3 regions of the Streptomyces sp. NPDC051172 genome follow, and region 2 is predicted to be linked to each of the others. Evidence: riboswitches for the same ligand, from Rfam matches in the RefSeq annotation. Region 2 holds a riboswitch; each other region holds the start of a gene.
What was found. Region 2 has a riboswitch for thiamine pyrophosphate ahead of thiC (phosphomethylpyrimidine synthase ThiC). Riboswitches for the same ligand answer to the same signal wherever they lie in the genome.
Positions count from the first base shown of each region.

Region 1: another riboswitch for thiamine pyrophosphate. It lies ahead of thiO (glycine oxidase ThiO); the one in region 2 lies ahead of thiC (phosphomethylpyrimidine synthase ThiC).
Region 3: another riboswitch for thiamine pyrophosphate. It lies ahead of AB0N07_RS04505 (thiamine ABC transporter substrate-binding protein); the one in region 2 lies ahead of thiC (phosphomethylpyrimidine synthase ThiC).

Region 1 is NZ_JBFBBE010000039.1:41,548-49,249, reverse strand. Features, by position in the region: gene thiE (thiamine phosphate synthase) at 1-120, opposite strand, end outside; gene AB0N07_RS23730 (Rv2175c family DNA-binding protein) at 280-651, opposite strand; gene AB0N07_RS23725 (FAD-dependent oxidoreductase) at 744-1,985, opposite strand; gene AB0N07_RS23720 (hypothetical protein) at 2,018-2,368, opposite strand; TPP riboswitch at 2,422-2,533, shown strand; gene thiO (glycine oxidase ThiO) at 2,531-3,685, shown strand; gene thiS (sulfur carrier protein ThiS) at 3,682-3,882, shown strand; gene AB0N07_RS23705 (thiazole synthase) at 3,885-4,679, shown strand; gene pknB (Stk1 family PASTA domain-containing Ser/Thr kinase) at 4,798-6,726, shown strand; gene AB0N07_RS23695 (deoxyribonuclease IV) at 6,761-7,630, shown strand.
Region 2 is NZ_JBFBBE010000015.1:83,088-90,789, forward strand. Features, by position in the region: gene AB0N07_RS12010 (YibE/F family protein) at 60-1,544, opposite strand; TPP riboswitch at 1,616-1,805, shown strand; gene thiC (phosphomethylpyrimidine synthase ThiC) at 1,798-3,618, shown strand; gene AB0N07_RS12020 (hypothetical protein) at 4,242-4,568, shown strand; gene AB0N07_RS12025 (hypothetical protein) at 4,808-5,677, opposite strand; gene AB0N07_RS12030 (metallophosphoesterase) at 5,871-6,953, opposite strand; gene AB0N07_RS12035 (LacI family DNA-binding transcriptional regulator) at 7,155-7,702, opposite strand, start outside.
Region 3 is NZ_JBFBBE010000005.1:93,208-100,909, forward strand. Features, by position in the region: gene AB0N07_RS04490 (phosphatidate cytidylyltransferase) at 1-591, shown strand, start outside; gene AB0N07_RS04495 (SRPBCC family protein) at 745-1,194, shown strand; gene rlmN (23S rRNA (adenine(2503)-C(2))-methyltransferase RlmN) at 1,295-2,401, shown strand; TPP riboswitch at 2,425-2,532, shown strand; gene AB0N07_RS04505 (thiamine ABC transporter substrate-binding protein) at 2,620-3,696, shown strand; gene AB0N07_RS04510 (iron ABC transporter permease) at 3,741-5,342, shown strand; gene AB0N07_RS04515 (ABC transporter ATP-binding protein) at 5,343-6,362, shown strand; gene AB0N07_RS04520 (maleylpyruvate isomerase family mycothiol-dependent enzyme) at 6,388-7,185, shown strand; gene AB0N07_RS04525 (LAETG motif-containing sortase-dependent surface protein) at 7,251-7,702, opposite strand, start outside.

The sequences.
Region 1 (7,702 bases), on a different contig from region 2:
GCCCGCCAGGACGGCGTCCAGGAACTCCGGCAGGTCACCCTGGCGCCTGCGGGCGTCCGTGCACAGGTAGACGCGGGCGTCGGCGAGCTCGGCGCGTGCGGCAGCGGCGGTGTCGGGCATACGAGGGTCCCCCGTGGGTGTCGTTCCTGGTCGGCGGCGTACGGGCTGCGGCCGGCCGTGGCCGTCGGTTTCTGCGGGCCGCAGTGAACCACGGCCGCGGCCCTGCCTGCGCGGACCTCGGCCCGTACGCCGGACGGTGTTCGGTTCAGCCTGTTCGGATCAGACGGCGAGCGCCTGGGCCCGGCGCTTCACCTCCGTACCGCGATTCTCGCTCAGTGCCTGCGCGGGGGTGCCGGGCAGGCTGTCGTCGGGGGTGAAGAGCCACTCGATCATCTCTTCGTCGGTGAAGCCGTCGTCCCTCAGGAGCGTCAGGGTGCCGGTCAGGCCCTTGACGACCTTCTGCTCGGCCTCGTCGATGAATGCGGCGGGCACGTGCAGCGCTCGGTTCTCACCTCGGCGTACGGCGATGAGCTGGCCCTCCTTGACCAGCTGCCGCACACGCGTCACCTCGACATCGAGCATCTCTGCGATGTCGGGGAGGGTGAGCCAGGCGGGGACGAGAGCATCGATCTTTGCGTCAATCTCGGTCACGGACTCAAGCCTGCCATCCCGCACTGACAGTCGGAAGCCAGAACCGTCCGACCTGGGGGTTTCGCCGTCCCGTCGGGGCCGCCGTCCGGGTACTACGCCGTGGCCGTCTTCATGGGCCGCGCCGGGTCCACCAGCAGCTCCGGGTCCATCGCGGCGCCCGCCTCGATCAGCCGTCTGCCCTGCGCCAGGTCCCTCGGCCTGCCGACCGCCAGCAGGGCGACCAGGCGGCTCTCGCGCAGCCAGCAGACGGACCAGGCGGGGCCCGAGGGGTCGCCGCGCCACAGGGTCGTGTCGGCGGCGGTGTGATGGCCGGCGTACTGGACGAAGCGGCCGAACTGCTCGGACCAGAAGTACGGGACCGGGTCGTAGACCGCGGGGGGCTCTCCGGTGGCCTCGCCGATGATGTTCGCGGCCACCGTGCGCGGGCCCTGCAGGGCGTTGTCCCAGTGGTGGACCAGCAGACGCTCGTCGTACCGTCCCGAAGAGAAGGAGGCGCAGTCGCCGACCGCGAAGATGTCCGGTGCCGAGGTGCGCAGGTGGGCGTCGGCGACGACTTCGCGGTGCGCGCCGAGCTCGATGCCCGCGCCGGTCAGCCAGGCCGTGGCGGGGCGCGCGCCGATGCCGACCACCACGGCGCCCGCGGGCAGCCGGGAGCCGTCGTCGAGGACGACCGCGCCGGGCTCGATGTACGCCACGCGCGCGTGCGTGCGCAGTTCGGCGCCCGCGTCGGCGTACCAGGCGGCCATCGGTGCGGCCACCTCGGCGGGCAGCGCCCCGGCGAGCGGCCGGTCGGCGGCCTCGACGACGGTGACCGCGCAGCCCGCCTCGCGCGCGGCGGTGGCGAACTCCGCGCCGATCCAGCCCGCGCCGACGACCACGATGTCGTGTTGCCTGGCGAGCACGGGCCGCAGCCGCTCGGCGTCGTCCAGGGTGCGCAGCAGATGCACCCCGGGCACGCCCTCGGTGCCCGGCAGCGTGACCGGTTCCGCGCCGGTCGCAAGGACCAGGACGTCGTACCGCACCGGCCCGGCCTCGGTGTCCAGCTCGTGCTCGCCGGGGCGCACGCCGAGCACCTCGCACCCCAGCCGCAGTTCGATGCCGAGCGCCTCGAAGTCGACGTCGAAGGCGGAGCCCTCGGACTTGCCGAGCAGGACGGCCTTGGACAGCGGCGGCCGGTCGTAGGGCTGATGGGGTTCGGCGCCGATCACCGTCACGGTGCCGGTGAAGCCCTGTTCGCGCAGGGCGACCGCGGTCTGGACACCGGCCATGCCCGCGCCGACGACGGCCACGCGCCGCCCCGGTGACGTGCTCTCTTCCCGCGTCTGCTCGCTCACCTGATCACCATAGACAACTGACTATTTGTCAGTCAGGAGTCGTGCTCAGTGACCTGCTCCACAACACTGGTCCCGCTGCCCGACTGCGACTCCCAGTCCCAGGTCTCCTCCAGTCGCATACGCCCGTCCGGCAGCTCCACGACAGCCGAGACGCAGTGCCCCGAGGACGTCGTCCCGTCGTGCTTGAGCTGTACGTACCGGAAGTCCAGACGGTCACCTGACCGAGTACCCACGAGATGCCCGCGCACGACGTCGCCGCCCGCGTACTCGGCCCAGATCTCGCCGCCCTGCTCGTGGTACGTGAACCGGGTCCGGGTACCCACCTGACCTGGGGCCTGGTCGGCGACGGGGGCGAGGACGAGGCCGTCCAGCGAGCGGGGCATGACGGAAGGCTCCCTTACAGAGGCACGGCGGGTCGGGCTAGGGTGGCCAACGTACAAGCACTCGCGGGAGCCCGGACGCACCGGGCTGAGAGGGAGGCTGGCGGCCTCCGACCGTACGAACCTGATCCGGGTCATGCCGGCGAAGGGAGGGGCTGGACGCCCATGTCGTCACGTACGTCAGACGTCCTCGTCATCGGGGGCGGGATCATCGGCCTGGTCACGGCCTGGCGGGCCGCGCAGCGCGGCTTCGCCACGGCCGTCGTGGACCCCGAACCGGGCGGCGGGGCCGCTCAGGTGGCCGCCGGGATGCTGGCCGCGGTCACGGAACTGCACTACGGCGAGCAGACCCTGCTCGGCCTCAACCTGGAGTCCGCCCGCCGCTACCCGGGCTTCGCGGCCGAGCTCACCGACCTCACCGGCCAGGACCTCGGCTACCGCCGGTGCGGCACGCTCGCCGTCGCCCTGGACGCCGACGACCGCGCCCATCTGCGCGAACTGCACGCCCTGCAGCGGGAGTCGGGCCTTGAGTCGGAGTGGCTGTCGGGGCGCGAATGCCGGCGCCTGGAGCCGATGCTCGCACCGGGCGTGCGCGGCGGCCTGCGGGTGGACGGCGACCACCAGATCGACCCGCGGCGGCTGGCACGCGCGCTGGTGGCCGCGTGCGAGCGGGCCGGAGTCGTGTTCCACCGGGCGTGGGCCGAGCGGTTCCACGTCGTACGGGACCGGGCCTGCGGCGTCACCACGACCGACGGCGCCGAGTTGGGCGCGGGCCAGGTGGTGCTGGCCGCCGGCAGCCTCAGCGGACGGCTGCCGGGCGTCCCGGACGACGTGCTGCCGCCCGTACGCCCCGTGAAGGGGCAGGTGCTGCGGCTGACCGTGCCGAAGCGGTACGCGCCGTTCCTGAGCCGCACGGTACGCGCCGTCGTCCGCGGCAGCCATGTCTACCTGGTGCCGCGCGAGAACGGCGAGCTGGTCGTCGGAGCGACCAGCGAGGAGCTGGGCTGGGACACGACGGTCACCGCGGGCGGCGTGTACGAGCTGCTGCGCGACGCGCACGAGCTGGTCCCCGGGATCACCGAGCTGCCGCTGACGGAGACGCGGGCCGGACTGCGCCCCGGCTCCCCGGACAACGCGCCTCTGCTCGGCCCGACCGAACTGCCCGGTCTGCTGCTGGCCACCGGCCACTACCGCAACGGCGTGCTGCTCACCCCGGTCACCGGCGACGCCATGGCGCACGCCCTGACCACGGGTGAACTCCCGGACGAGGCACGCCCGTTCACTCCCAAGCGTTTCGCGCTCCTGGAGCAGCCCGCATGAACATCTCCGTCAACGGAGAGCCCAGGGAATTCGCCTCCGGCACGGCTCTCGACACCGTCGTACGCGCGCTGACCCCGGCTCCCTCCGGAGTGGCCGCCGCCCTGAACGAAACCGTCGTCCCGCGCGCGCAGTGGCCGTCGACGTCCCTCTGCGAGGGGGACCGCGTCGAGGTCCTCACCGCCGTCCAAGGAGGCTGACCATGGCCGACGACCCCTTTGTCATCGGCGGTACGTCCTTCACGTCCCGTCTGATCATGGGCACCGGCGGTGCCCCCAGCCTCGACGTCCTCGAGCGGGCGCTGGTGGCGTCCGGCACGGAGCTGACGACGGTCGCGATGCGGCGCGTGGACCCCTCGGTGCACGGCTCGGTGCTGTCCGTCCTGGAGAAGCTCGGCATCCGGGTGCTGCCGAACACGGCGGGCTGCTTCACCGCCGGGGAGGCCGTGCTGACCGCCCGCCTCGCGCGTGAGGCGCTCGGCACCGAACTGATCAAGCTTGAGGTGATCGCCGACGAGCGCACCCTGCTGCCGGACCCGATCGAGCTGCTGGACGCGGCGGAGACCCTGGTCGACGACGGATTCACGGTGCTGCCGTACACCAACGACGACCCGGTTCTCGCGCGCAGGCTGGAGGACGTCGGCTGCGCGGCGATCATGCCGCTCGGCTCGCCCATCGGTTCCGGGCTCGGCATCCGCAACCCGCACAACTTCCAGCTGATCACCGAGCACGCGCGCGTGCCTGTGATTCTGGACGCGGGCGCCGGTACGGCCTCGGACGCGGCGCTCGCGATGGAGCTGGGGTGTGCGGGTGTGATGCTTGCCTCAGCGGTGACGCGGGCGCAGGAGCCGCAGCTGATGGCCGAGGCCATGAAGCACGCCGTGGAGGCGGGCAGGCTCGCGTACCGGGCGGGCCGCATCCCGCGCCGCCATTTCGCGGAGGCGTCCTCGCCGCACGAGGGGCGCGCGCACCTGGATCCCGAACGCCCCGCGTTCTGAACTCGCGTTCGACAAGATCCGGAAGTCGGTGCGACGTCCGTCACAGCTCGGCTGCAGTCCCGCCCCGATCTCACCCGAACCGGGAGCCCTGTCAGTCACGGCTCGTACACTCACCTGCGTGGATACGACCCTTCAGGACCCTCTGGTCGGGCAGGTGCTCGACGGGCGCTATCGCGTGGACGCGCGGATCGCGGTCGGCGGGATGGCCACGGTCTACCGGGCCCTGGACACCCGCCTCGACCGCGTGCTCGCGCTCAAGGTGATGCACCCGACGCTCGCAGCCGACGGCACCTTCGTCGACCGGTTCATCCGCGAGGCGAAGTCGGTCGCAAGGCTCGCGCACCCGAACGTGGTGCAGGTCTTCGACCAGGGCACCGACGGGTCGTACGTCTACCTCGCCATGGAGTACGTCGCCGGGTGCACCCTGCGTGACGTGCTGCGCGAGCGCGGGGCGCTGCAGCCGCGCGCCGCCCTGGACATCCTGGAGCCGGTGCTCGCCGCGCTCGGCGCCGCGCACCGCGCCGGGTTCGTGCACCGAGACATGAAGCCGGAGAACGTGCTGATAGGGGACGACGGCCGGGTCAAGGTCGCCGACTTCGGGCTGGTGCGGTCCGTGGACACGGTCACCAACACCACCGGCACCGTCCTCGGCACCGTCTCCTACCTGGCTCCCGAGCAGATAGAGCAGGGCACGGCCGACCCCCGGGTGGACGTGTACGCGTGCGGTGTTGTCCTGTACGAGATGCTGACCGGCGGCCGGCCGCACGACGGGGACTCCCCGGCCACCGTCCTGTACAAGCACATCCACGAGGACGTCCCGCCGCCGTCGGCCGCCGTGCCGGGGCTGGCGTACCGGCTGGACGAGCTGGTCGCGTCGGCGACCGCCCGCACCCCCGACCTGCGCCCGCAGGACGCGGTGGCGCTGCTCGCGCAGGCCCGCGAGGTGCGCGCCGCGCTCAGCACGGACCAGCTGGACGCGCGGCCGCCGCAGGCCTTCGCCGCGGATCACCGGAGCATCTCCGAGGACCGTACGAGCGTGATCCCGCGCGCGCTGACTGTGCCGCGCCTGCTGCCGGTCAACGAGGACGCGGACCGGCTGCACCGCACCAGCCGCCTGGAGACGCCTCCGCCGCTGCCGCCGCAGCGCCGTGGCACCGCGCGCTCACGGCGCGGCCCGCTCGCGGTCGTCGTCGCCGTACTGCTGATCCTCGGGGTCGGCACGGGCGTGTGGTACATCAACTCCGGCCAGTTCACCAAGGTCCCGCCGCTGCTGGCGAAGACCCAGACGCAGGCCACCCGGCAACTGCAGAAGGCGGGCCTCGACCTCGGCGCGGTCAGGCACGCGTACAGCGACACGGTGCAGCGGGGCACGGTCATCAGCTCGGACCCCGCGCCCGGCACCCGCATCCGTGACAACAGGTCGGTGGCCCTCACCATCTCCGACGGCCCGGAGACCGTGCAGGTACCCGACGTGTCGGCGCGGACGCTGGCCGAGGCGACGGCGCAGCTGAAGAAGAGCGGGCTGGAGCCGGGCATGGTCACCCGGCAGTTCAGCCAAGACGTCCCCAAGGGCTCGGTGATCTCCACGACCCCCGAGGCGGGCACCAAGCGGCACGCGGGTGCGGCGATCGCCCTGGTCGTCAGCAGGGGCAGCCCGGTGGACGTCCCGGACGTCACAGGCGAGGACCTGGCTTCCGCCAAGTCCGGCCTGGAGGGCGCCGGCCTGACGGTGAAGGTCGCCTCCGCACAGATCAACTCCGAGTACGACAAGGGCCAGGTCGCGGCGCAGACGCCCGCGGGCGACAGCCAGGCCGCCGACGGTGACACGGTGACGCTGACGCTGTCCAAGGGCCCGGAGATGGTCGAGGTCCCGGACGTCACCGGCGACAGTGTGGACGACGCGCACAAGGCCCTGGAGGGCGCCGGCTTCAAGGTCGAGGAGGACCGCGGTCTGCTCGGCCTGTTCGGCGACACCGTCAAGAACCAGTCCGTCAAGGGCGGGGACACGGCACCCAAGGGGTCGACGATCACCATCAAGATCCGGTGACGGAGCAGGTCGCAGCGCATGACACCCTGAACGGGTGAAGAGTCAGCAGTCCCGCAACCCCGTCGGCGGCCATGTCCCCGTCGCCGGTGGTCTCCACTCCGTCGGTCTGTCCTACGCCCACGACCTGAAGGCCGAGACGGTGCAGGTATTCGTCGCCAACCCGCGCGGCTGGGCCACGCCCGCCGGCAATCCGCGGCAGGACGAGGAGTTCCGCGAGGTGTGCGCGGCCGAGTCGATCCCGGCGTACGTCCACGCCCCGTACCTGATCAACTTCGGCTCGCACACCGAGGCGACCGTGGAGAAGTCGGTGGAGTCGCTGCGGCACTCGCTGCGGCGCGGGCGGGAGATCGGGGCGCTCGGCGTGGTCGTGCACACGGGCAGCGCGACGGGCGGCCGGGACCGGTCCGTGGCCCTGAAGCAGGTAAGGGAGCATCTGCTGCCGCTGCTGGACGAGCTCACCCAGGACGACGACCCGTTCCTGCTGCTGGAGTCGACGGCCGGGCAGGGCTCCTCGCTCTGCTCGCGGACCTGGGACTTCGGGCCGTACTTCGAGGCGCTGGACGCCCATCCGAAGCTGGGCGTCTGCCTGGACACCTGCCACATCTTCGCGGCCGGGCACGATCTGACCGGCCCGAGCGGCATGCATCAGACCCTCGATCTGCTGGTGGACACGGTCGGTGAGGGCCGGCTGAAGCTGATCCACGCCAACGACTCCAAGGACGTGGTCGGCGCGCACAAGGACCGGCACGAGAACATCGGCGCAGGTCATATCGGCGAGGACCCCTTCCGGGCGCTGATGACCCACCCCGCCACCGAGGGCGTACCGCTGATCATCGAGACGCCCGGCGGCAAGGAGGGGCATGCGGCCGATGTGGAGCGGCTGAAAAAACTGCGCGATTCCTGACCCGTTCCGAAATACCCCTGGGGGGTATACGGTTCCTGCTCGGTGCAGGAACCGTTACCTGACATTGGGGGC
Region 2 (7,702 bases):
GCGCCTGGAGTCTGTATCGCCCCAACCGTCCGTTCACGCGTGCCCGAGTCGCCTTCGCCTCACCGCTTGCGCCGTCGGCCCCGTCCCGTGCGCGCCACAGCAGGTGCTGCGCCCACCGTGCCCGCCGCCTGCTCCCGGCCCGGACGGTCGGCGGCGACCACCAGTGCCGCGAGCAGCGTCGTGACCGGCACCGAGGCGACCAGGCCGATCGAGCCCACCAGCGTGCGTACGATCTCCTCCGCCACCAGTTCGCTGTTGGCGACCGTCCCCACACTGCTCTGTGCGATGGAGAAGAGCAGCAGCAGGGGCAGCGCGGCGCCCGCGTAGGCGAGGACGAGAGTGTTGACGACGGATGCGATGTGGTCGCGGCCGATGCGGATGCCCGCCCGGTACAGCCCCCGCCAGCCCATCGACGGATTCGCCTCGTGCAGCTCCCAGACCGCCGACGTCTGGGTGACCGTCACGTCGTCGAGGACACCGAGCGAACCGATGATGACGCCGGCCAGCAGCAGGCCGCTCATGTCGATCGACGGGTACAGGCCGTGGATCAGACCGGTGTTGTCGTCCGTGTTGCCGGTCAGGGCTGCCCAGCCGATGAACTCGGAGCCGAGCAGGCCGATCAGGACGAGCGAGAGCAGCGTGCCCAGCACCGCCACGGAGGTACGGGCCGACAGACCATGGCACATGTAGAGCGCGATCAGCATGATGGCGCTCGATCCGATCACCGCCACGAGCAGTGGATCCGAACCCTGCAGGATCGCGGGCAGGATGAAGAAGGTCAGCACCAGGAAGCTGACGGCCAGCGCGATCAGGGCCATCAGGCCGCGCATCCGGCCCACCACCACGACGGCGAGCGCGAAGATGCCGGCCAGCAGCGCCATGGGGAAGCGGCGGTTCACATCGGCGACCGAGTACTGAAGGTCCTTCGGAGCGGAGGGCTCGTAGGCTGCCACGACCTTCTCGCCCTCATGCAGCTGCCGTGACTGGTCCGGCTGCACGATCTCGGTGAACGTACGGCCCTTGTCCTTTCCGGAGTCGACGCGGATCGTCGCCTTCTTGCAGGTGCCCTTCGCCTGCTGCTGGGCGGAGGAGCCCTCGGCGGTGGAGGTGTCCCCCGTCGCAGTCTCACCCGAGGCGTTCACCGACTTGCAGCTCACGCTCACGACCTTGGCGACCGTCGCCTGCTGGGTCTGCCGGTCGAAACCCACACCGGTGCGTGCGTGAGGCGGGGCGCCGCCGGGCCACAGGACCACGAGCCCGACTGCCACGGCCGCGGTGAACGGGATGAGGATGGCGGCGATGACCTTGCGCAGGTGCTTGGAGACCGGAGCCGCGGGACCGTGGCTGTGCGAGTGACCGTGCCCGCCACCCGAACCATGGCCGTGTCCCGGCCCGTGCCCGCCACCTGCCTCGTGACCGTGCCCGGCGCCGGCCCCCGGCCCGTGCTGGTGTCCAGCCCCGGAACCATGGCGGCTGCCGTCTTCGGAGCGATGTCCGCGGGGCGGCTCCGGAGGGGGGTAGGAGGGCTGATGTGTCGTGGTCACCGCCAGATCATCGCAAGAACGACAGGGGCCCTCTGTTCAGCGCGCCCGAATTGACGCTAGCGTGGAGGCACCTTTGCACACGCGGGAGCTCGGAGCACCGGGCTGAGAGGGCGCTGACCTCCGTCCCAGCGATGTTTCACGTGGAACATCACCGAAGTCGAGTGATGTTCCCCACGAAACATCGACAGACGGAAACCGCTGCGTCGACCGCCGAACCTGTTACCGGGTAATGCCGGCGTAGGGAGTAGGTCTCATGACCAACAAGGACGCACGCACGCCTGCCTCCAGCCAGGACGAACAGCCCATTCAGGGCGAAAAGTCCCAGGAGGCCGGGAAGTCCATCGGCTGGCACAAGGCGTATGTCGAGGGCTCGCGCCCCGATCTGCGGGTGCCGGTCCGTCAGGTGCATCTCACCAACGGGCAGTCGGTCACGCTGTACGACACGTCGGGCCCGTACACCGATCCGCTCGTCGACACCGATGTGCGCAGGGGGCTCGCCCCGCTGCGCGAGAACTGGATCATCGCGCGCGGCGACACGGAGGAGTACGCGGGCCGTCCCGCCCGTCCCGAGGACGACGGGATCAAGCACACCTCTCCACGAGGTGGTCTGCGCAACCTCGACGCGGTTTTCCCGGGCCGGCCGCGCCAGCCGCGCCGCAGTCGCGACGGCAAGGCGGTCACGCAGCTCGCGTACGCCCGCCGCGGGGAGATCACGCCGGAGATGGAGTACGTGGCCATCCGGGAGAACGTCTCGCCCGAGGTGGTCCGCCAGGAGATCGAGGCGGGCCGCGCGGTACTGCCGGCCAACGTCAATCACCCGGAGATCGAGCCGATGATCATCGGCAAGCGGTTCCTGGTGAAGGTCAACGCCAACATCGGCAACTCCGCGGTGACGTCCTCCATCGAGGAGGAGGTCGAGAAGATGACCTGGGCGTCCCGCTGGGGTGCCGACACGGTCATGGACCTCTCCACCGGCCGCAACATCCACACCACGCGTGAGTGGGTGCTGCGCAACTCCCCCGTCCCCATCGGCACGGTGCCGCTCTATCAGGCCCTGGAGAAGGTGGACGGCCGCGCCGAGGAGCTCACCTGGGAGATCTACAAGGACACCGTCATCGAGCAGGCCGAGCAGGGCGTGGACTACATGACGGTCCACGCGGGCGTCCGCCTGCCGTACGTCCCGCTCACCGCGAACCGCAAGACCGGCATCGTCTCGCGTGGCGGCTCCATCATGGCCGCGTGGTGCCTCGCGCACCACAAGGAGTCGTTCCTGTACGAGAACTTCGAGGAACTCTGCGAGATCCTCGCCGCCTACGACGTCACGTACTCGCTGGGCGACGGCCTCAGGCCCGGGTCGATCGCGGACGCCAACGACGAGGCGCAGTTCGCTGAGTTGCGCACGCTCGGGGAACTCAACCGGATCGCCAAGCGTTTCAACGTACAGACCATGATCGAGGGCCCGGGACACGTCCCGATGCACAAGATCAAGGAGAACATCGACCTTCAGCAGGAGATCTGCGATGAAGCTCCGTTCTATACGCTCGGCCCGCTGACCACGGACGTCGCGCCGGCGTACGACCACATCACCTCCGGCATAGGTGCCGCGATGATCGCGTGGTGGGGCACGGCCATGCTCTGCTATGTCACGCCCAAGGAACACCTGGGCCTGCCCAACCGTGACGACGTCAAGACCGGTGTCATCACCTACAAGATCGCCGCCCATGCGGCCGACCTCGCCAAGGGGCACCCCGGGGCGCAGGAATGGGACGACGCGCTGTCCGACGCCCGCTTCGAGTTCCGGTGGGAGGACCAGTTCAACCTCGCCCTGGACCCGGACACGGCACGGGAGTTCCACGACGAGACCCTCCCGGCGGAGCCGGCCAAGACCGCCCACTTCTGCTCGATGTGCGGGCCGAAGTTCTGCTCGATGAAGATCAGCCAAAGCATCACAGAGCGGTTCGGTGGTGGCGCTGTCGAGGGGGCGTCGCCGGAGGAGGTCGCGGAAGGCATGCTGCAGAAGTCCAAGGAGTTCGCTGCCAGCGGCAACAGGGTGTACCTGCCGATCGCGGACTGAGCGGCCACCTGTCGTCGGGCCCGTTGCTCATGGTGGGGCCCGGGTCCGGCGACGGCCGGGTGTACAGGCCGGCTCTTCGTGGGGAGCGGTCTGGTGCCTGGCGGTGGCTCTCATACGGTCACGGGCATGATGAGCATCGTCGTGGGCGAGCCGCGCAGGCTCGGAGTGCCCGGATCGGAGGCGAGGCTGCGGTTCGCGACCGAGCTCCAGGGACTGGGGTCGGCGCCGGGCCGCAGGTTGCTGGTCCTCGATGATGTTTCTGTTCCAGCGGCTGGAGGGCGCCAATCAGACGCTGTCGTCGGAGGGCATGCAGGAATGCCTCGCCGGTCGGGTCTCCGACCTGGACGACGGCATTCTGCTTGCGTTCGGATCCCTGCTGCCGGAAGGCAACTACCTGCCGTCGCTGATCCGTGTGGAGCCGCGGTTGATCACTCCGGGGCAGGAGGGCGACTACTTCAGCAATGAGCAAGTCGCCACCTGGGGACCCGACCAGTTCTGGGGTCTTCCGGAGCATCCCCGCACGCCGTACCACCGCACGTTCGAGACTGTGATCGACGAAGACGCTCACCTCTACGAGTTCGTCGTACCGATGGTTCCTCCCCCTGTGGAACGACCGGGAACGGGTGGCGGAGTACGCCGCGCGGATGATGCAAAGGGCGGTGCCGACGGCAGTCGCGGTGTCGACGCTGGATCGCTGTCAGCCTGCGGTGAGCCTTCAGTCGACCGACGAATACGAGCACTGGGGAGTGACGCATTTCCTGCTCGACGGCCATCACAAGCTGGAGGCGGCAGCCTCGGCCGGGCGTCCCGTGCAGCTCCTGTCGCTCTTGTCCTTGGACGATAGCCTGTCCGGTTCCGAGGATCACCGCAGGCTGGCAGGCCTGCGCTCACAACCTGGCCTGAGCCGGAGGCTCGGCCGGCCCGATGAGGGCACCGATCCAGCTCGATGAAGGCCGGCCAAGGCATCACAGAGCGGTTCGGCGGTGCTGTGATTGAAGGGGCGTCTCCCGAGGAGATCGCTGAAGGGGTCTTTCAGAAGTCGAGAGTGGCAGCTCCGACGTGGAGGACGGTCCGCTCTTCGGCCTGAGGTGCCGTAGGGCGGAGCCGTCGTTTCGCGATCGGTGTTCGGCTTGCGCTCCCCCTGCGGGCCTCGACGGGCCTTTCTGGTTCGGGGGGCGCAAGCCGACGGTTACTCCGGCTGGTGTTCCGGGCCTCCGAAATCCGGGCTGGTGTAGTCCGGGCTGGTGAAGCTCGGGCGCGGGCCGGGGGCCGAGCCGTCGTCCGGGCTGCTGAAGCCCGGCCGGCCGTAGCCGAGGTGGGGCATGCGGCCGGTCGACGTCGGCGGTGTGGCGGTGTGCAGCGCCGCGGCGGTGCCGGGGTCGGCGAGTGCCTCCCTGAGGAACGGCATGATGCCGCGCTCCAGGAGTGCTTCGCGCCAGGCTTCCCTGGCCAGGGCCACTTCCCCGCTCAGTTCGCCGTACGGTCCGGACTCGAGCGAGGGCTGGTTGCGCAGGGCGGTGAGCAGCAGCCCGACAGCGGCGACGAGGATCGCGGCCGCGGTCATGGCACCGAACACCCAACCGGCGGTGATCATGGTTTTGCCGAACACCTGTTTGGGTTCCAGTGACTTGATGATGTACCCGACGAGCAGGAAGATCACCGCAGCCGTTCCGGCGAGGACAGGGGTGAGGACGGCGGCGACGGCGACGGCGCCCGCGCCGGCCGGCTCGGCGGCCTCGCCGAGGGTGGTGGCGAGCCCCACCGCCGCCGCGCCCGGCTCCGCAGAGCCGGATTCACGGGTGGACGACGGGGTGGACGGCGCCGGCCGGCGCAGTTCCTCGCGAACCTTCACGTAGTGCTGGTACTCGGCCGCCGCTGCCACCGTGATGAGTGCGGTGGCGTTGAGCGCCATCGTGCGCAGCTGTTCGGGGTTGAGCCGCTTGCCGACAGCGGCCAGTTCCGGGCGGTTTGGGGCGGAGCGCAGCGCCTCATCGAGGACCCGCTCATACTCCTGGCGGTCCTCGCTCAGCAGGTGCTGCGGAACGCTGTTCATGTGCATCCCCCGATGCTCCGTAGGGCTTGGGGCTCGCATGCCAACGAGCCGTCGGGCAGAAACGGAGGGGAGCCTGCTACGGATAAGCCGATGGTAGAGCGGCGACGGCACACGGTGACAGGGGGTTTGAAGAAATTGGGCCCTGGCCTGCGCCGTTTATCGCGATTCCTTCATGGGGGGACGCCTGCCCTGTGAACGTTCAGATATCCAGCGGCAGTTGCTGGACCAGCAGCTTTCCGGCCATGGTCACTCCACCGTCCATCGCGATGGCGAGTCCCTCGGCGTAGACGTGCGGTCCTTCGACCACGGGCCCTGCGCTGTCCTCGCCCTCCTCGGAGCCGACCTCGCCCAGCAGATACGGAATGGGGCTGTGACCGTGAACAATCCGCGTGCCGCCGTACGTATCCAGCAGGGAGCGTACGGCGTCTGCACCGCCTTCGTCGCGGAAGGAGAACCGCTTGGTCAACTTGCGGAACAGATCCCAGCATTCGTCGGCGTCGTTGCGCGTGAGCGTTTCGCGGACCGTGTCGTTGACCGCCTCGATCGAGTCGCCGTAGTCGAGGTAGGCGGTGGTGTCCGAGTGGACGAGCAGATAGCCGTCGACCTCCTCGACTGCGTCGAGACGGGCCATCCACTGGAGGTGATGGTCCTGGAGACGGTCCATGTCGGTCTTCTGGCCGCCGTTGAGCAGCCAGGCCGCCTGAAAGGTGGCCGTGCCCGCGCCGGAGTTGACGGGGGTGTCGCCGAACCGCTTGGCGCCCAGCAGCAGCAGTTCGTGGTTGCCCATGAGCGCCTTGCAGTAGCCGCCGGCCGCGGCCGCCTCCGCGGACAGGCGCATCACGAGGTCGATGACGCCGATGCCGTCCGGGCCGCGGTCGGTGAAGTCGCCGAGGAACCACAGCCGGGAGGTGCCCGCGCACCAGTTGCCCGCGGCGTCGACGAGGCCCTGCTCCTGGAGGGCGGCCACCAACTCGTCGAGATAGCCGTGCACATCACCGACGACGTACAGCGGGCCTGCGCCGTCGGTCTGCTGCGGGATGGGGAGGGACGCGGGATCGACGGGCACCTGAAGCGTGTCACCGCGGTTGATGACCGGCAGGTCGCGCTGTGTCGGGGTGTACCCCTCCGGGTGGTCGGCCGGCTCCTCGACGGGTCTGGCGACATCGCCGGGGTGTGTGCTGTGGCCGTACGGACCGGTCTCGTGGACATACGCCGGTACCCGGAAGTCGCGCAACGTCGCCGTCCGCTCCGTCTCGGGTCCCTGACCGGCCCCCTGAGTCATCAGACCCCTCCACCATCGCGCCGCATCTGCACCGCTTCGGACTGCCTGGTCGCAGCGGCCCGCGGTGTCGTGGGCCCATCATAGGAATGCCGATCGCGCCATGTGATGACCCAGGGGTGGTGAATCGGAGGAAGAGTCCAGTTCACCGCGGCTTTCGCCCCGATTGGGCAGGGCTTCGACCGCCTGCTGACGGCCTTGGTTCTACTCCTCTTCGGGCGACCGCGGCGCGCTGACGGTCGTACGCGGCGGGCGTCGCTGCGACGAGGTACGCACGATCAGCTCCGTCGGTATCACCTGCTCGACCGGTTGGTCCGATTCGACCCCCTCGATCGCGTCGATGAGGAGCTGCACCACGGCCGTGCCGATACGGCGCGGCTTCAGTGAGAGTGTGGTGATGGGCGGTTCGGTGTTGGCGTACACGGTGGATTCGCTGCAGCAGACCAGAAGCAGGTCGTCCGGCACCCGCAGGCCGTAGCGGCGGGCCGCGGCGAGCAGGTCGGTGCCGTTCGGGTCGAACAGGCCGTAGACGGCGTCGGGCCGGTCGGGGCGGGCGAGCAGCCGGTCGGCGGCGACGGCGCCCGCGCACGGGTCGTGCGCCGGGTAGGCCTCGTACACCGGGTCCTGTCCGACGCGTTCGCACCAGCGCAGATACGCCGTGGTCGACAGGTGGGTGTACGTGTCGGTCGAGGTTCCCGTCAGCAGTCCGATGCGGCGTGCGCCGGCATCGGCCAGGTGGTCGAGGATGCCGA
Region 3 (7,702 bases), on a different contig from region 2:
TACGTGCGGGGCGCCGAGGGCGCGTGGGTCGCCATGGCACTCACGGCGCTCGCCGTCCTCGTATGGCGCATGACGGAACCGCCGGAGGGCTACCTCAAGGACGTCACGGCGGGTGTCTTCGCGGCCTTCTACGTTCCCTTCCTGGCGACGTTCGTGGCGCTGATGCTGACGGCCGAGGACGGCCCGTGGCGTGTGCTGACCTTCCTGCTGCTGACGGTGGTCAGCGACACGGGCGCGTACGCCGTCGGCTGGCGTTTCGGGAGCCACAAGCTCGCCCCGCGCATCAGCCCCGGCAAGACCCGCGAGGGCCTGCTCGGCGCGGTCACGTTCGCGATGGTGGCGGGCGCGCTGTGCATGCAGTTCCTGATCGACGACGGCGCCTGGTGGCAGGGCCTGATCCTCGGCGTCGCGGTCGCGGCCAGCGCCACTCTGGGCGACCTCGGTGAGTCGATGATCAAACGGGACCTGGGCATCAAGGACATGGGCACGCTGCTGCCGGGGCACGGCGGCATCATGGACCGGCTGGACTCGCTGCTGCCGACTGCGCCGGTGGTGTGGCTGCTGATGGTGCTGTTCGTGGGGTCCGGCTGACCGGCCCGTGACGCGTGGAGCCCCTGCCCTTCCGAGGGCGGGGGCTCCAGGCTTCGGGAGGGCTTTCCGGACGATGGCGCACCGGTCGGCCGAGTGGGACGATTCCGATGTAAGCCCTCAAAGGGGATCTCCCGAACCCGAAGCGGAGGCGCCATGTCCACCATCCATGAGGAGTTCGACGTGGACTGCCGTCCTGAGGACGCCTGGGCGTACATCATCGACCCCTCCCACATGCCGGAGTGGCAGCTCAGCGCGGTCGCCGCCGAACAGCTCGACGACCACCCCTTCGGACTCGGATCCCGGGTCCGGGTCACCCGGCACGTAGGCGCCCGCGACATTCCGATGACCATGGAGTGCACCCAGTACGAACCGCAGCGCTCCTGGACCGTACGCGGGATCGACGGCCCTGTCAGGGGCAACTTCCACGGCGAGATCACGCCCCTCGACGACGGCCGCCGTACTCACGTGACCATGGACCTGGACTTCGAGGGACGCGGCCTCGGCAGGATCCTGCTCCCGCTGGTCGTCCGCCAGCAGGTCCGCAAGGAGATGCCGCGCAACGAGCAGTTGCTCAAGGACAAGCTGGAGCACACCACCACCTAGGCAGGCCTTGTTGCTGTCGCCGGTCTCCCGGAGGCTTCACTTTCACCCGCATTCTTGGTGGAGCGGGCCACACCATTGGATCTGCGACACTGGTACAGCCATGCCTAAGCCCGGAGAACTCACTTTCGTCGCCCCCCGTGGAGCCAAGAAGCCGCCGCGGCATCTTGCCGATCTCACGCCCGCCGAGCGCAAGGAAGCGGTGGCCGAGATCGGCGAGAAGCCGTTTCGTGCCAAGCAGCTGTCGCAGCACTACTTCGCGCGGTATGCGCACGACCCGGCGGAGTGGACCGACATCCCGGCCGGTTCGCGCGGCAAGCTGCAGGAGGCGCTGCTTCCCGAGCTGATGACGGTCGTACGGCATCTGTCGACCGACCAGGGGACGACGCGCAAGACCTTGTGGCGGCTGTTCGACGGGACGCTCGTCGAGTCGGTGCTGATGCGCTACCCGGACCGGGTGACCATGTGCATCAGCTCACAGGCCGGCTGCGGGATGAACTGCCCGTTCTGTGCCACCGGGCAGGCCGGGCTCGACCGGAATCTGTCCACCGCCGAGATCGTGCACCAGATCGTCGACGGGATGCGGGCTCTCAGGGACGGAGAGGTGCCTGGAGGGCCCGCGCGGCTGTCCAACATCGTCTTCATGGGGATGGGTGAGCCGCTCGCCAACTACAAGCGGGTCGTCGGGGCCGTACGGGCCCTCACCGACCCCGCTCCCGACGGGCTCGGGCTCTCCCAGCGCGGCATCACCGTCTCGACCGTCGGCCTCGTCCCGGCCATCCACCGGTTCGCCGACGAGGGCTTCAAGTGCCGGCTCGCCATCTCGCTGCACGCGCCGGACGACGAGCTGCGCGACACCCTCGTCCCCGTCAACACCCGGTGGAAGGTGCGCGAGGTCCTCGACGCCGGCTTCGAGTACGTCGAGAAGAGCGGGCGGCGGCTGTCGATCGAGTACGCGCTGATCCGGGACATCAACGACCAGGCGTGGCGCGGTGACCGGCTCGGACGGCTGCTCCGCGGCAAGCCCGTGCACGTCAACCTCATCCCGCTGAACCCGACCCCCGGCTCGAAGTGGACGGCGTCCCGGCCCGAGGACGAGAAGGCCTTCGTCGAGGCCATCGCCGCGCATGGTGTGCCGGTGACCGTCCGGGACACCCGTGGGCAGGAGATCGACGGGGCCTGCGGTCAGCTCGCGGCCACCGAGCGGTAGCCTGAGCCGGTACGTACATCTTCATATTCCGACAGGGGAGCGCCACAGCGCTGAGAGTGCGGCAACCGGGCCGCAGACCCTCTGAACCTTGCCCAGGTCATTCTGGGTAGGAAGTTCGGTCTTCACTCGAGCTGTTGCGCCCTGCCCGGAAGCCGGTGGAATGCTCCGGCGCTTCCGGGCAGGGCCGCGTCTCTTCCTGGTCAGCCAGGAGGAATTCAGTGCACACCAAGACGTTCGTGGCCGCCGCGGTCGGCCTCGGCCTGATCACGCTGTCCGCGTGCGGGTCCTCGGCCGGCAGTGGAGGCTCGGCGGACTCCAGGACCGTGACCCTCGTCAGCCACGACTCGTGGGCCGTCTCGAAGAACGTTCTCGCGGACTTCGAGAAGCAGTCCGGATACAAGGTCAAGGTCCTCAAGAGCGGCGACGCCGGGCAGGCCGTCAACAAGGCCATCCTCACCAAGGACAACCCGCAGGGCGACGTCTTCTTCGGCGTCGACAACACCCTGCTCTCGCGGGCGCTCGACAACGGGCTGTTCCAGTCGTACGAGGCGAAGGGCGCAGACCGGATCCAGGCGCAGTACCGGGTCGACCAGGCACGGCACCGGGTCACACCGATCGACTCCGGTGACATCTGCGTCAACTACGACAAGGCGTACTTCAGCAAGCACAAGCTGGCACCGCCCCAGACGCTCGACGATCTCGTCAAGCCCGCGTACAAGAACCTGCTCGTCACCGAGAACGCCTCCACCTCCTCGCCCGGCCTCGGCTTCCTGCTCGGCACGGCCGCCAAGTACGGCGACACCGGCTGGCAGGGCTACTGGAAGAAGCTCAAGGCGAACGGCGTGAAGGTCGTCGACGGCTGGGAGCAGGCCTACAACGAGGAGTTCTCCGGGTCCGCGGGCGGCAAGAAGGCCAAGGCGGACCGGCCGCTCGTCGTCTCCTACGCCTCCTCGCCGCCCGCCGAGGTCATCTACGGCGACCCGAAGCCGAAGACCGCGCCGATCGGAACGTCGTACGGCACCTGCTTCCGGCAGATCGAGTACGCCGGGCTGCTCAGCAACGCCGGGAACACCAAGGGTGGGAAGGCGTTCATCGACTTCCTGGTGGGCAAGGAGTTCCAGGAGGACATGCCGCTCAACATGTTCGTCTACCCGGTGATCGAGGGCGCCAAGGTGCCGCCGGAGTTCGTGAAGTACGGGCAGCCGGCCAAGGACCCCGAGACCATGGCCCCGACGAAGATCGCCGCCAACCGTGACCAGTGGGTCAAGTCGTGGACGTCACTCGTACTGAAGTAGCCGTCCGCCAAAGGCGGACGGGGAGCGCGGTGCGGCTCGGTCTGATGGCCGTGCCGGTCGCGTTCTTCGCCGCCTTCTTCGCCTGGCCCGTCGCCGCGATCGTGGCGCGCGGGCTCAAGGTCGACGGGTCGTGGCAGTTCGGGCGGATCGCGGACGTCGTCACGCAGTCCGACATCCGGCACGTCCTGTGGTTCACCACCTGGCAGGCGCTCGCCTCCACCGCGCTCACGCTGCTGGTCGCGCTCCCCGGCGCGTATGTCTTCGCGCGCCTCGACTTCCCCGGCAAGCAGGTGCTGCGCGCCGTCGTCACCGTCCCGTTCGTGCTGCCGACGGTCGTGGTGGGTACGGCGTTCCTGGCGCTGGTCGGGCGCGGGGGACTGCTCGACGAGCTGTGGGGCGTACGGCTGGACACCACCGTCTGGGCCATCCTGCTGGCGCATGTCTTCTTCAACTACGCCGTGGTCGTACGGACCGTAGGCGGCCTGTGGGGGCAGCTCGACCCACGGCAGGAGGAGGCGGCGCGGATGCTGGGCGCGTCCCCGTTCAGGGCCTGGCGGAAGGTGACCCTGCCGGCGCTCGCGCCCGCCGTGGCCGCCGCCGCGCTGATGGTCTTCCTGTTCACCTTCACCTCCTTCGGCGTGGTGCAGATCCTCGGCGGCCCGACCTTCTCCACCCTCGAAGTGGAGATCTACCGGCAGACCTCGGAGATCTTCGACCTGTCCACCGCCGCCGTGCTCACGATCGTCCAGTTCGCCGCCGTCGGCGCGATCCTCGCCGTGCACGCCTGGACCGTACGGCGGCGGGAGACAGCCCTGCGGCTCGTGGACGCGAACGTCACGGCGCGGCGGCCGCGCGGGGCCGGGCAGTGGGCGCTGCTGGCCGGAGTCCTCGCCACCGTCCTCGTGCTGCTCGTGCTGCCGCCGGCCGTGCTGGTGCAGCGCTCCCTGGGCGCCTCGGGCTTCGGCTACTACCGGGCGCTGACCCACGACGACGGCGGGACCTTCCTCGTGCCGCCGATCCAGGCCGTCGGCAACTCGCTCCAGTACGCCCTCGCCGCGACCGCCATCGCCGTGGCGATCGGCGGTCTGGCCGCCGCGGCGCTCGCGCGCCGGGACGCGGGCCGACTGGTCCGTGGCTTCGACGCACTGCTGATGCTGCCCCTGGGCGTCTCCGCCGTGACCGTCGGCTTCGGCTTCCTGATCGCGCTCGACAAGCCGCCGCTGAATCTGCGCAGTTCATGGATTCTGGTGCCGCTCGCGCAGGCGCTGGTGGGCGCCCCCTTCGTCGTACGGACCATGCTGCCGGTGCTGCGGGCCGTGGACGCGCGGCTCAGGGAGGCGGCGGCCGTGCTCGGCGCGTCGCCGTGGCGGGTGTGGCGGGAGGTCGACCTGCCGATGGTGCGGCGGGCGCTGCTGGTCGCGGCCGGGTTCGCGTTCGCGGTGTCACTGGGGGAGTTCGGGGCGACCGTGTTCATCGCGCGGCCGGACAACCCGACGCTGCCGGTCGCCGTGGCCCGGCTGCTCGGCCGGCCGGGCGACCTCAACTACGGGCAGGCGATGGCCCTTTCGACGATTCTGATGGTGGTGTGCGCGGTGGCGCTGCTGGTCCTGGAGCGGCTGCGCACCGACCGGAGCGGGGAGTTCTAGATGCTGCTGAGCCTTGAGGACGCGACCGTGCGGTTCGGCGGGCGGGCCGTGCTCGACACCGTCGGCCTCGATGTCGCCGAACACGAGATCGTGTGCGTGCTCGGGCCCAGCGGCAGCGGCAAGTCGACGCTCCTGAGGGCGGTTGCCGGGCTCCAGCCTCTGTCCATCGGGCGGGTGCTGCTCGACGGGCGGGACCAGTCGGGGGTGCCCGCGCACAAGCGGCAGGTGGGCCTGATGTTCCAGGACCATCAGCTCTTCCCGCAGCGGGACGTGGGCGGGAACGTCGCCTTCGGGCTGCGGATGCTCGGTGCCACGCGCCCTCGACAGGACGAGCGGGTACGGGAGTTGCTCGACCTCGTCGGGCTGCCGGGTGCCGCACGCCGGGCTGTCGCCTCGCTCTCCGGCGGTGAGCAGCAGCGCGTCGCGCTGGCCCGCGCGCTGGCGCCCCGGCCGCGGCTGCTGATGCTGGACGAGCCGCTCGGCCAGCTCGACCGCTCGCTGCGGGAGCGGCTGGTCGTCGAACTCCGGGAACTCTTCGGCCGGCTGGGGACCACCGTCCTCGCTGTGACGCACGACCAGGGCGAGGCCTTCGCGCTCGCCGACCGGGTCGTGGTGATGCGGGACGGGCGGATCGCCCAGTCCGGTACGCCACTGGAGGTGTGGCAGCGTCCCGCGGACGAGTTCGTGGCCCGCTTCCTCGGCTTCGACAACGTGGTCGATGGAATGGTGAGCGGCGAGGCCGCGGACACCCCCTGGGGCAAGCTGCCGGTGCCGCAGGACGCCCCGCAGGGGACGCGCACACTGCTCGTGCGGCCCGCCGGTGTCCGGCTCGTGCCGGCCGACGAGGGCCTGCGCTGCACCGTGGCGGCACGCACCTTCAAGGGCACCCATGTCGCCGTACAGGTGCAGCCGGAGGAGGCGCCGCGGCTCGAGGCGGCGGTGGCGCTGCGGGAGGCGCCGGAGGTCGGGGAGACGGTCGGGGTGGAGTTCGACGCGGCCGAAATCGTGGTGCTCGGCTGAGGGGTCCGCGCATAGGGTGCGCGGGATGACACTTCCTACGCATGATCGCTACTGCGACGAGATCGCCCATCAGGTGGAGCAGTTGAGGGCGGTGGTGACGAGCGGCGCCGATCTGACCGCGACCGTGCCGACCTGCCCGGACTGGACCCTGGAGATGCTCGTCCTGCACATGGGCGGAGCCCTGCGCTGGTCCGGGACGCTGGTCCGGAAACGGGCCGAGGAGAACGTCCCTGACGAGGAGATTCCGCGCGGCGACGGCCCCGAGACCCCGGGGGACGCCGAAGCCCTCGACGCCTGGCTGGCGGAGGCCGGGGAGCTGGCGGTGGGCGCCCTGCGCGAGGCTGGGCCCGACGCGAAGGTGTGGTCCTGGTCCGCGATCCACACGTCCGGCTTCTGGGCACGCCGTATGGCGCACGAGATCACCGTCCACCGGGCGGACGCGGCACTGACGGCCGGGCTGCCCTACGAGGTCGCGCCCGAGGTGGCCGTCGACGCGATCGACGAGTGGCTGCAGATCGTGGAATGGAAACAGCGGGCGGAGCCCGACGAGACGGCTTCGCGCGAGCTGCGCGGACCCGGTCGCAGCATCCACCTCCATGCCACCGACACCGCCACCGAGCTGAACGCCGAGTGGGTCGTCGAGCTCACCGAGGACGGCGTCTCCTGGCGCCGCGACCACGAGAAGGCGGACGTCGCCCTGCGCGGCCCCCTCACCCAGGTCCTCCTCGCCTTCTACAGCCGGCTTCCGCTGGACAGCCCGGAGTTGGAGGTCCTCGGCGACCGGGAGCTGCTGGAGTTCTGGCTGGCGCGGGCGAGCTTCTGAAACGACTGCGGCCCGTCCCCCCGGGGAGCCGGGGGACGGGCCGCAGCGGTGTTCTGCGAGAGGCGTCAGCGGCTGCTGTTCGTCCCGCGACGGCGCATGCCGAAGAAGACGGCGCCGCCGCCGACCACGACCAGCGCGCCCGCGATACCGGCGATCAGGCCGGTGTTGGAGTTCGCACCGGTCTCGGCGAGGTTGGAGCCGCCGGCCGCGGGGGACGGGGCGTTGGACGAGGTGCTCGCCGGAGGGGTGCTCTCGGAGGCGGACGGGGTCGGGGACTCGGCCGGGGTCGAGGCGGACGGCGACGGGGTCGCAGGCGGGGTCGACTCGCCCTTGGAGCAGCCCTCGGACGGAGTCGTCAGGTTCGGCGTGATGTCCTTGTCGACGATCAGGTGGTTCTTGTCGCGCCCGGCCTGCACGCGGATGCGGTACTCGGCGTTCGGCGACCAGTTCTCGTCGAAGGTGATGGTGACACCCTCACGGGAACCGGTGACGTCCTTCGAGCCGACCGTCTTCACGT